4 regions of the Streptomyces sp. LS-MS-L19 genome follow, and region 1 is predicted to be linked to each of the others. Evidence: riboswitches for the same ligand, from Rfam matches in the RefSeq annotation. Region 1 holds a riboswitch; each other region holds the start of a gene.
What was found. A riboswitch is a leader RNA that binds a small molecule or an ion and turns the genes downstream of it on or off. The one in region 1 is predicted to bind cyclic di-AMP.

Region 1 (2,191 bases):
CCTCCGTGATGGTGCCGCTGTGGATCGCCTTGATGAGGGTGCCCGTGGGCGCGGCGAAGTCGAGGCCCGTGTGGTAGCCGGAGGACCACAGCGAACCGGCCTGACCGAAGGTCGAGGTGATGGTGTACGACGAGGTCGGCAGCGTGTACTGCTTGGCGAGCTCGGCCAGGCGCGCGGCCTCGGCCTTCTTCGCGGCCTCCTCCTCCGCCTTCTTCTTCGCGGCGGCGGCCTTCTCCTGGGCGTCCTTCTCCGCCTTGGCGGCGGCCTCGTCGGCCTCCTTCTCGGCGGCGGCCGCGACGGCCTGGGCGGCCTTGGTGTCAAGCTGGTCCTGCTGGAGCTCGGCCTGGGCGAGGATGCGCGAGCGCAGCGCCTCACCGGCGTCCGAGGTGCCCTGGGCGGTGTCGGCGGTGGTGGTGCCGACGCTGCTGAAGGCGCTCGTGTCGTCCGCGCCGGAGTCGGAGTCGTCCGAGATGAGCGAGCCGACGTTGGGCAGGTCGGGCATCGAGATGGAGACCGGCGGCTTGCCGGTGTTGGCGCTGGCCATCCCGCCGGCGCTGACCGCGGCTATGACACCGACGCCGAGGACGGTGGAGCTGCGGGCGAAGCCTCCGCCGCGCTGCTTGGCGACGCGGTGCCGGCCTCGGACCGGGGCGAGGGTGTCCGCGGTGGGGTTCCACTCGCCGAGCGGGGCCTCGTCGTCGGCGCGGTAACCGCCGTACACGAGAGTGCTGCGCGGTACGGACGGGGCCTCGGGGGCAGGCGGGTTGGACGCCACGTGGGCGCGCTCCTTTCCTTCCTTCTCGCCTACCGGGTTAGCTGACGGGTTCGGAGCAGGAAGGTCTCCTACGCGCGTATACCCGCCGTGCTGCCACGGCGGTCCACGAGCGATTCACCCCAAGTAGTGGTTCCCCGGTTCCCTTGCGGAATTCGGCGCGTGAGCACGGAGCCGTCTCTTGTGACGGCTGGGACGACCGCGCTGCGTTATCGAACGTTAATAGACCCGGGGGCCCGATTCCAAGCTGTTCCGCTTGATCATTAACGAAATCCCGCTGGACTTACGGCCCATGAACGGTGAAAAACGGGCGAGTTGGCCACGGCTCAGACGGGACACAGGTATTGACGGTATGTCAGTTGTCATGCGGAGGGCAGTCACTCGCTCACCCAACGTCACGAGCGGCGCCTGGCCGGGGAAAACACTCAGGGCCGGAATCCATGAACTGGATTCCGGCCCTGAGCCTTGAGTAGCGGGGACAGGATTTGAACCTGCGACCTCTGGGTTATGAGCCCAGCGAGCTACCGAGCTGCTCCACCCCGCGTCGGTGTGACACCAGCATACGTCATCCACGAGGCGACGCGCGCACGCATTACGGCGCACCCCCTCCCCAGCGGGTGGCCGGCGACCTCCGAGGCCGGGCCCGCGCCGGGCCCGGACGCCGTACCGTGGCCTTGCTCACAGGAACCAGGAGGGGACCATGACGGCAGCCGACGAGCGTCCGGTGGAGATCGACAAGCGGGACGTCCCGCTCTCCGGGGGCCGGACCCTGAGGGTGACGGAGTTCTCCAACGGCGCCATCCGGCTGGCGGTGCACACGGGCTCGCCGTACGTGATCACGAGCCTGGAGCAGATCGACGGCGGAGCCGTGCTGAAGCTGTCCCCCGGCCGCGAGGGCTCCAACGCCCACCGCAACTGGGTCCGCGACCACGGCGAGGACCGGACCTCGTAGGACCGCCGCCCGGTGCCGTCGGCACGGTCAGTACGGTCAACCCATGTGCCGTCTCCTCGGCGTGGTCAGCCGCGCACCCCTCCCCCTTGCCACCACCCTGGGCGAACTGGCCGCTCCCTTCACGGAGTTGAGCCGGGAGCACGCTGACGGGTGGGGCATCGCCGCCTGGCCGGGGCGGGGCGGGGACGGTCCGCGGGTGGTCAAGGGGATCGCGCGGGCGGCGGGAGACCGGCTCTGGGACGACGCCCTCGGCGGGACGCCCGCCGACGCCGCCGTGCTGCATCTGCGGATGGCGAGCCCCGGGCTGCCCGTCGTGCCGGGCAACACCCACCCGTTCACCGCCGGCGGCCTCGCCTTCGCGCACAACGGCTTCTTCTCGCCGTACGACGCCCTCGACGGGCTCATCGACCCCGGCCTGCTGTCCGGGGCCGGCGGGGGCACCGACTCCGAGCGGTTCTTCCTGCGGG
Region 2 (2,191 bases), 1.3 Mb from region 1:
ACGGTGCCGTCACGGTCCGCGACCGACCAGGCCGAGACGTAGACCTTGCCGTCGTACGGGTCGACGGCGACGCCCGCCGGGAACGGCACCTTCACACTCGTGCGCTTGCCGTGCGAGACCTTGGTCACGACACCGGCGAAGAGCTGGCTGACGTACAGGTCGCCGTCGTCGTTGAAGGCGATTCCGCTGATGGACCCGAAGCCGGACTTCCAGCCGAGGATCTTCCCGCTCCAGGGGTCGACCCTCCACACGCGCGCGGCGGGCTTCGCCGCCTCGCCGTTGAGGTCGCCGACGTAGAGCTTGCCGTCGGGCCCGAGGGCGAGGGAGGTGGGCACGGACTGGTTCCCGTCGTGGTCCGGGAAGACCGTGAGGGGCCGCGCCTTGCCATGCCGCGAGACGACGACCAGGTCGTTCCCGGCCGCGTCCGCGACGATCTTGCGGCCGTCGGGGAGGGCGAGGACGGCGTACGGGTTGGACTCCACCGACGCCTTGTGCGGGTTGTGCTTCAGCTCCACGGCGGTGATGTCGGCGGCGATCCGCGCCTTGCCGTGGCGCACCCGCAGCAGCTTGCCGAGCGTGTTCCAGGGCGGTTTGGTCGGTATCCCGGCCTCGGGCGGGGCGTAGGTCTCCACGCCCCAGACCTCGCCGTGGCGGGCCGAGACGCCGTCCACGCCGGTCGCGAAGCCGCCGTCGGGGGCGGCGCCCGACGGGAGCCCCTGCACCACCCTGCGGTGCTTCCACGCGCCCCCGTCCCAGTAGATCTTGGTGACGGCGGAGCTGAGCCCGACGCAGGTCTCGCCCTCGGGGCCCGCTCCGACGCACTTCCGGCCGCCCCGGCCCGCCTCGGCGACGTACACGTGACCGTCGTCGTAGGAGAGCTGGCGCGGGTTGTCGAGGCCCTTGGCGATCACGCGGATCACCGGCTTGCCCTTGCCGTGCCCGGCCGTCGCCGCGGCCGGGGCGATGCCCGCGGTGGCGGCGAGCGCGACCGACGTGGCGACGACGAGTCCTGAGCGCATTCTCATGGCCGTACCCCTCCAACCTGCCGCGGCACCCCACCGCGGCTGGCTGGAAACTAGACCTGAAAACCGGGCGGACGCCGCAATTCCGGCGAAAATACGCCCAAGTCATGGCAGACCACTGCCGATTGATCACGTGAAGCGACGCCCGGGAACAAGGTCACGAAAATGTATCGGGCATATCGAACATCAACCTTCACAGGCGCCACACCAGTTGGCTACCGTTCCCGGTAGGCCGTACGACCCCCACCGGCGAACGTCGCCGGGCCGCGCGGCCTCCGCCGAGTCCGCAGCGCCGCCGCGCGCCCGGAGCCGGGGACCCACCGAACCCGGGGTGAATCGGCCGACTCCCGCCCGCGGGAGCGCCGTAGGGCAACCCTTCCCGCCCGAACCCGACAGCTAACCCGGTAGGCGGAGCACGGAAGGAGTCGCCTCCCTTGGCGTCGCACCGCAAGTCGCGTCCCGCTGGTACGCGCGTAGCAGGCATACGGACCCCGGCCCTCGCGACGGCCGCCCTCACCTCCGTGGCCCTGCTGTCCCAGTCGGCGAACGCCGCGCCGGCCGATGACAGACCGAGTCTCGAAGAGGTCGAGAAGAAGGTCGACGACCTCTACCGCCAGGCCGAGTCGGCGACCGACAGCTACAACGCCGCCAAGGAGAAGACGACCAAGCAGCGCAAGCAGGTCGACACGCTCCTCGACGACGTCGCGCAGCGCACCGAGAAGCTCAACGCGGCGCGCGAGGAACTCGGTTCCTTCGCCGCCGCGCAGTACCGCACCGGCGCCGCCGCGCCCGACACCGCGACGTTCCTGCTCGCCGACACCCCGCAGGACTACTTCGACCAGACGCAGCTGATGGGCCGCCTCACGAGCCGTCAGAAGGGCGCGGTCGACGACTACGTCACCGAGCAGTCGGTGACGATGAAGAAGCGTCAGGAGGCCTCCCGGAGCCTCCAGTCGCTCACCGAGACGCAGAGCGACCTGAAAACCGCGAAGGCGACCGTCCAGAAGAAGCTCGCCGACGCGCGCGAGCTGCTGTCGGAGCTGACGGCGCAGGAGAAGGCCCGTCTCGCGGCGATCGAGAAGGAGAAGCAGGAGGCGGCGGCCCGCAAGGCCGCGGAGCTGGCGCGGCAGCAGGCGGCCGCGGAGAAGGCAGCCGCGGAGCAGGCGGCC
Region 3 (2,191 bases), 670 kb from region 1:
CTGTGTGGACCGACCTGTGGACGAAACCGAGAGTAAATTGTTTCTGAACTGAACAAAGACCGCCGTGCAAGCGCGCGCAAAAAACCCCGCCCCGGTGCGTACGGGGGAACACGCACCGGAGCGGGGAGCCCGTGGGGACGGGGGGGTGGCCCTCACGAGGCCTTCAGTATGAGGACCACGGCTGTGAGGGCGCTGTGGTTCAGCTGGGTCCTTACTTCAGGTGCAGCTGCTGGCCGGGGTAGATGAAGTCGGCATCGGTGATGATGTCCTTGTTCAGCTTGAACAGCTTCTGCCAGCCGCCCTTGACCTTGTGCTTCTCGGCGATCGAGCTGAGGGTGTCACCCTTGACGACCTTGTACTCGCCGTCGCCCTTCTTGACCTTCTTGCCGGTCGGGGTGGTGACGGTCTTCTTGGCCGCCGGGCGGTCGGTGGAGCGGGAGGCGCTCTGCTCGTCGGTGGAACGGCTGCTGGAGCCCGAGTTCGAGGAGCCGGCGGACGAGCTGGTGCCGCCGTTGTAGGCGGCGCTGGACAGGCCCGTGCCGCAGACCGGCCAGGCACCCTTGCCCTGGGAGGCGAGGACCTTCTCGGCGACGGCTATCTGCTGCGCCTTGCTGGCCTGGTTGGCCTGCGCGGCGTACTGCGTGCCGCCGTACGCGGCCCAGGTGGAGGCGGAGAACTGGAGACCGCCGTAGTAGCCGTTGCCGGTGTTGATGGACCAGTTGCCGCCGGACTCGCACTGGGCGACGGCGTCCCACTCGGAGGCGGTGGCGGCGGAGGCGTTGCCGGCCGCCATCAGCGGGGCGGCGATGGCGACACCGGTGACGCCGGCGAGCGCGGCGGCGCGGGTGGCCTTGGACGGACGACGGTGCTTGCCCTTGCCGGAAAACAGCATGGTGGATCCCCTCACCGACGCCTGCGAGGTGAGCTGTCGGGTTCGGGCCGGTTGAGTTGCCCGGTCGCGCACCCTGCGGTGCGCGGCTTCACCCCAAGCCGGTCCAGCGTGAACTGCTGGGCCCGGCGCTTACCTTGGGTCCCCCGCTCCTGCCTACGGCGCTTGACGCGACGACTGTTCCCGTACGGCCGCTGGCAGGATTCGGCGTTGCGACAGACGGGGCTCGGGTTGCCGAGCGGTGACGACGGTAGACACGCGCTCGGCGGAATTTCAAAGACGATCAGGGCTTCTGAGACTCATCCCACACTTTCACCAAAGTGGACATTCGGTGCGAAGCGTGACGTGAACTGCCGCTGTTTTTCAGGCCTTTTCGGCCCTATTCAGCCCCTGTGTCGAGCGTCTGACCGGCGGAGATGTTGCTCGGGTCGGCGCCGATGCGGTCCTTGTTCTCGGCGTAGAGGGCGCGCCATCCACCGTCGAGACCAAGGGAGTCGGCGATGGAGGCGAGGGAGTCGCCTTCCTGGACGGTGTAGGTGCGAGCGGCGTGACGGCCACCGGAGGGAGCCGCGGAGGGCGTCGCGCTCTTCGTCGTGACCTCCTCGACACTGTCGCCGCGGTGCTTGCCGGAGCCGAGGGCACCGACGTCGACGAGGGCCGAAGAACCGCCCTCCTGCCACGACTTGTCCGCTTCATCCTCTTCTGCGCTCACCACGGGCGAACCGTCGGAAGGCTGCGCGCTCTCCTTGACCGAGGCTTCTGGCCCCTTGGGGGCGGATTTGCCCGACTTGGATGCGCTTTCGTCACCGTTGGACGGAGTGGCCGACGGCGAGGGCGTCGCGGCCGAACCGTCCAGCGCGTCGAGCAGGCCGGGAGAGTCCTCGGTCTCCGACGAGTCGGCGGAACCGGACGAGTTGGACGAGCCGGATGATTCCGACGATCCGGACGCCGACGGCGAGGGCGTTCCGCTCCCCACGCCGGTGTCGACGCCGGCCGAGCTCGAGTCCTTGCTGAGTCCGGAGAGCAGACCGCAGGTCGGCCAGGCGGCGATGCCCTGGTCCGCGAGGAGCTTCTCGGCCACGGCTATCTGCTGGTTGCGACTCGCCAGGTCGGCGGTCTTGGCGTACTCGAGACCGCCGTACTTCTCCCAGTTCTCCTGGGACATCTGGAGGCCGCCGTAGTAGCCGTTGCCGTCGTTGGCGCTCCAGGAGCCACCGCTCTCGCACTCCGCCACCCGGTCCCAGGTGGTGCCGGTCGCGGCACTCGCCCCGCTCGCCGCGAGCAGGGGGATCGCGATGGCGG
Region 4 (2,191 bases), 3.6 Mb from region 1:
GGCCGGACCCGGGGATCGGGGTCCGGCCTTCGGTGGCACAGGGGCGGGGTCAGCCGACGGCGACGCCCTTCGAGCGGAGGTAGGCGACCGGGTCCACGTCCGAGCCGTAGTCCGGCGTGGTGCGGATCTCGAAGTGCAGGTGCGGCCCTGTCACGTTGCCGGTGGCGCCGGAGAGGCCGATCTGCTGGCCCTCGGTCACGGTCTGGCCGGCCGAGACGGAGAGCTGCGAGAGGTGGGCGTACTGCGCGTAGTAGCCGTCGTTCAGCTTGATGACGACCTGGTTGCCGTAGGCGCCGCCCCAGCCCGCGGAGACGACCGTGCCCGCGGCGACGGCCTTCAGCGAGGTGCCGGTCGGGACGACGAAGTCGACTCCGGTGTGGTAACCGCTGGACCACATGGCGCCCGCCACGCGGTACCCGGTGCCGATGGTGGCACCGCTGACCGGGAGGGTGTAGCCGCTGGAGCTGGTGTCGGAGCTCTGGGTCGCGGCCGTCGACTTCGACGCCTTCGCCTCCGCCTTCTCCGCCTTCGGGGAAGACGACTTCGAGGAGGACGACTTGGCCGAGGACTTGGTCTTCGTCGCGCCGGTGGTCGCCTTCTTGCCGATCGACAGCTTCAGGCCGGGGTGGATCAGCGAGGGGTCGTCACCGACGGCCTCGCGGTTGTCGGCGTAGAGCTTCTTCCAGCCGCCGGCGACATTCTGCTCGTCGGCGATCTTCGAGAGATAGTCGCCGACACGCACCGAATAGGTGCGCACGGTCGAGGCCTTCGCGGTGTCCTTCTTGGCGGTCTTTTCGGCCGGCTTGGCGGCGGCCTTCTGCGTGACCGGAAGCGACTGAACGGCCTTTTCCGAGACGGACTGCGCGGTGGCGGCGTGAGCGCCGGTGGCCCCCATGAGCGGGAGGGCGAGCGCGGCACCCCCGGTACCGGCGACGGCGATCGAGCGGGTGAAGCGCTGGGACTTCGGGCGGCGGTGCTTACCCTTCGCGGGCATGGCGAATTCCTCTCCGGCGCCTGCGAGGTGAGCTGTCGGGTGCGAGCTGGAGATGCCCGGCCGCGTCGGGACGCGACTAAACCCCAAGCCTGTTCCGGAGACCGGAACAGGCGGTACTGCCTGTGGGTCCCCCGCTCCTGCCGTGCACGGGTGAGTGTGTGCGGAATCCGTTCGGCGGCAGGATTGGGCGTCCGACCGGATCGGTGGCGAACGTAAACGAGCAAGACGCAAAGGGACAAGTGAGCAGTTCCCCGCGAATGCGTTCCTGTTGATCCCTTATGGGAATTACCGGTCACCCTGTGTGAATCAGACGCCCGCCCCCGACACAAAGCCCCTTGAAAACCAGACGAATTACGTGAACATGACGGGCGACGCACCGTCACCGATATGACGCTCCTCACGTCACGAATTCACAGGACCCCATACTCCGGAAGGAGTTGGAAAGAATCCAGCAATTCGGACAGAAGCCTTAGATGCGGCGCAGCCGGAGAACTGCCGCATCCAGGTCGCCGCGCAAACCGGTGCGAAGTCCGTGATGCAGCAATACGGCCCCTCGGTGAACTTCGCCCGTTTCGAGGCATTCGTACGACGCCGTCGGGTCGAGGGCGCGCAGCCGCACCGCGGGCACGGGTTCCCCGTAGTGCTGAGCCTGAAGCCACGCGAGCACGACCGTCTCGTCCCCGCGGACGTACTGCACCGCGCTCAGCCCGCCCCGCGGTGGCCGCAGCCGGTGGAGCTCGCCGTGCTGCACCAGGGGCCGGATCTCCTTGTAGAGGTCCACCCAGCGGCGGGCCTCGGCGAGCTCCTCCTCGGTCCACTCCGTGAGGTCGCCGCCGACCCCGAGCACCCCGGCCATGGAGCTCACGAACCGGAACCGCAGCGAGCTCACCCGGTCGTTGAGCTGGGTGTTGGGGCTGTCGGTGACCCAGGCGGCCATCACTCGCGCGGGGTGGATCTGACTGAAGCCGTGCTGGATGGCGAGACGGTCGAGCGGGTCGGTGTTGTCCGAGGTCCACACCTGGTCGGTGCGGCTCAGCACCCCGAGGTCGATCCGGCCGCCGCCGCCCGAGCAGGACTCGAAGGCGACACCGGGGTGGGCCGCGCGCAACCGGTCCAGCAGGGCGTAGAAGCCGTGCACGTGGTCCACCCACAGGCGCTGCGGGTAGGGGTCGCCGGGCCAGCCCGCGTCGGTGAAGC

Region 2: linked by a shared signal. The riboswitch ahead of AC2XR2_RS27415 (C40 family peptidase) and the one ahead of AC2XR2_RS21520 (M23 family metallopeptidase) in region 1 are both predicted to bind cyclic di-AMP.
Region 3: linked by a shared signal. The riboswitch ahead of AC2XR2_RS18460 (transglycosylase family protein) and the one ahead of AC2XR2_RS21520 (M23 family metallopeptidase) in region 1 are both predicted to bind cyclic di-AMP.
Region 4: linked by a shared signal. The riboswitch ahead of AC2XR2_RS37520 (M23 family metallopeptidase) and the one ahead of AC2XR2_RS21520 (M23 family metallopeptidase) in region 1 are both predicted to bind cyclic di-AMP.

What each region holds. Positions count from the first base shown of each region.
Region 1 covers NZ_JBYCLL010000001.1:4,820,987-4,823,177, forward strand. The annotation lists gene AC2XR2_RS21520 (M23 family metallopeptidase) at 1-775, opposite strand, end outside; cyclic di-AMP (ydaO/yuaA leader) riboswitch at 787-943, opposite strand; tRNA gene AC2XR2_RS21525 (tRNA-Met) at 1,243-1,316, opposite strand; gene AC2XR2_RS21530 (hypothetical protein) at 1,473-1,724, shown strand; gene AC2XR2_RS21535 (class II glutamine amidotransferase) at 1,768-2,191, shown strand, end outside.
Region 2 covers NZ_JBYCLL010000001.1:6,117,174-6,119,364, reverse strand. The annotation lists gene AC2XR2_RS27420 (ScyD/ScyE family protein) at 1-1,025, opposite strand, end outside; cyclic di-AMP (ydaO/yuaA leader) riboswitch at 1,303-1,448, shown strand; gene AC2XR2_RS27415 (C40 family peptidase) at 1,457-2,191, shown strand, end outside.
Region 3 covers NZ_JBYCLL010000001.1:4,148,807-4,150,997, forward strand. The annotation lists gene AC2XR2_RS18460 (transglycosylase family protein) at 212-892, opposite strand; cyclic di-AMP (ydaO/yuaA leader) riboswitch at 896-1,063, opposite strand; gene AC2XR2_RS18465 (transglycosylase family protein) at 1,269-2,191, opposite strand, start outside.
Region 4 covers NZ_JBYCLL010000001.1:8,413,927-8,416,117, reverse strand. The annotation lists gene AC2XR2_RS37520 (M23 family metallopeptidase) at 50-994, opposite strand; cyclic di-AMP (ydaO/yuaA leader) riboswitch at 997-1,161, opposite strand; gene AC2XR2_RS37515 (alpha-galactosidase) at 1,464-2,191, opposite strand, start outside.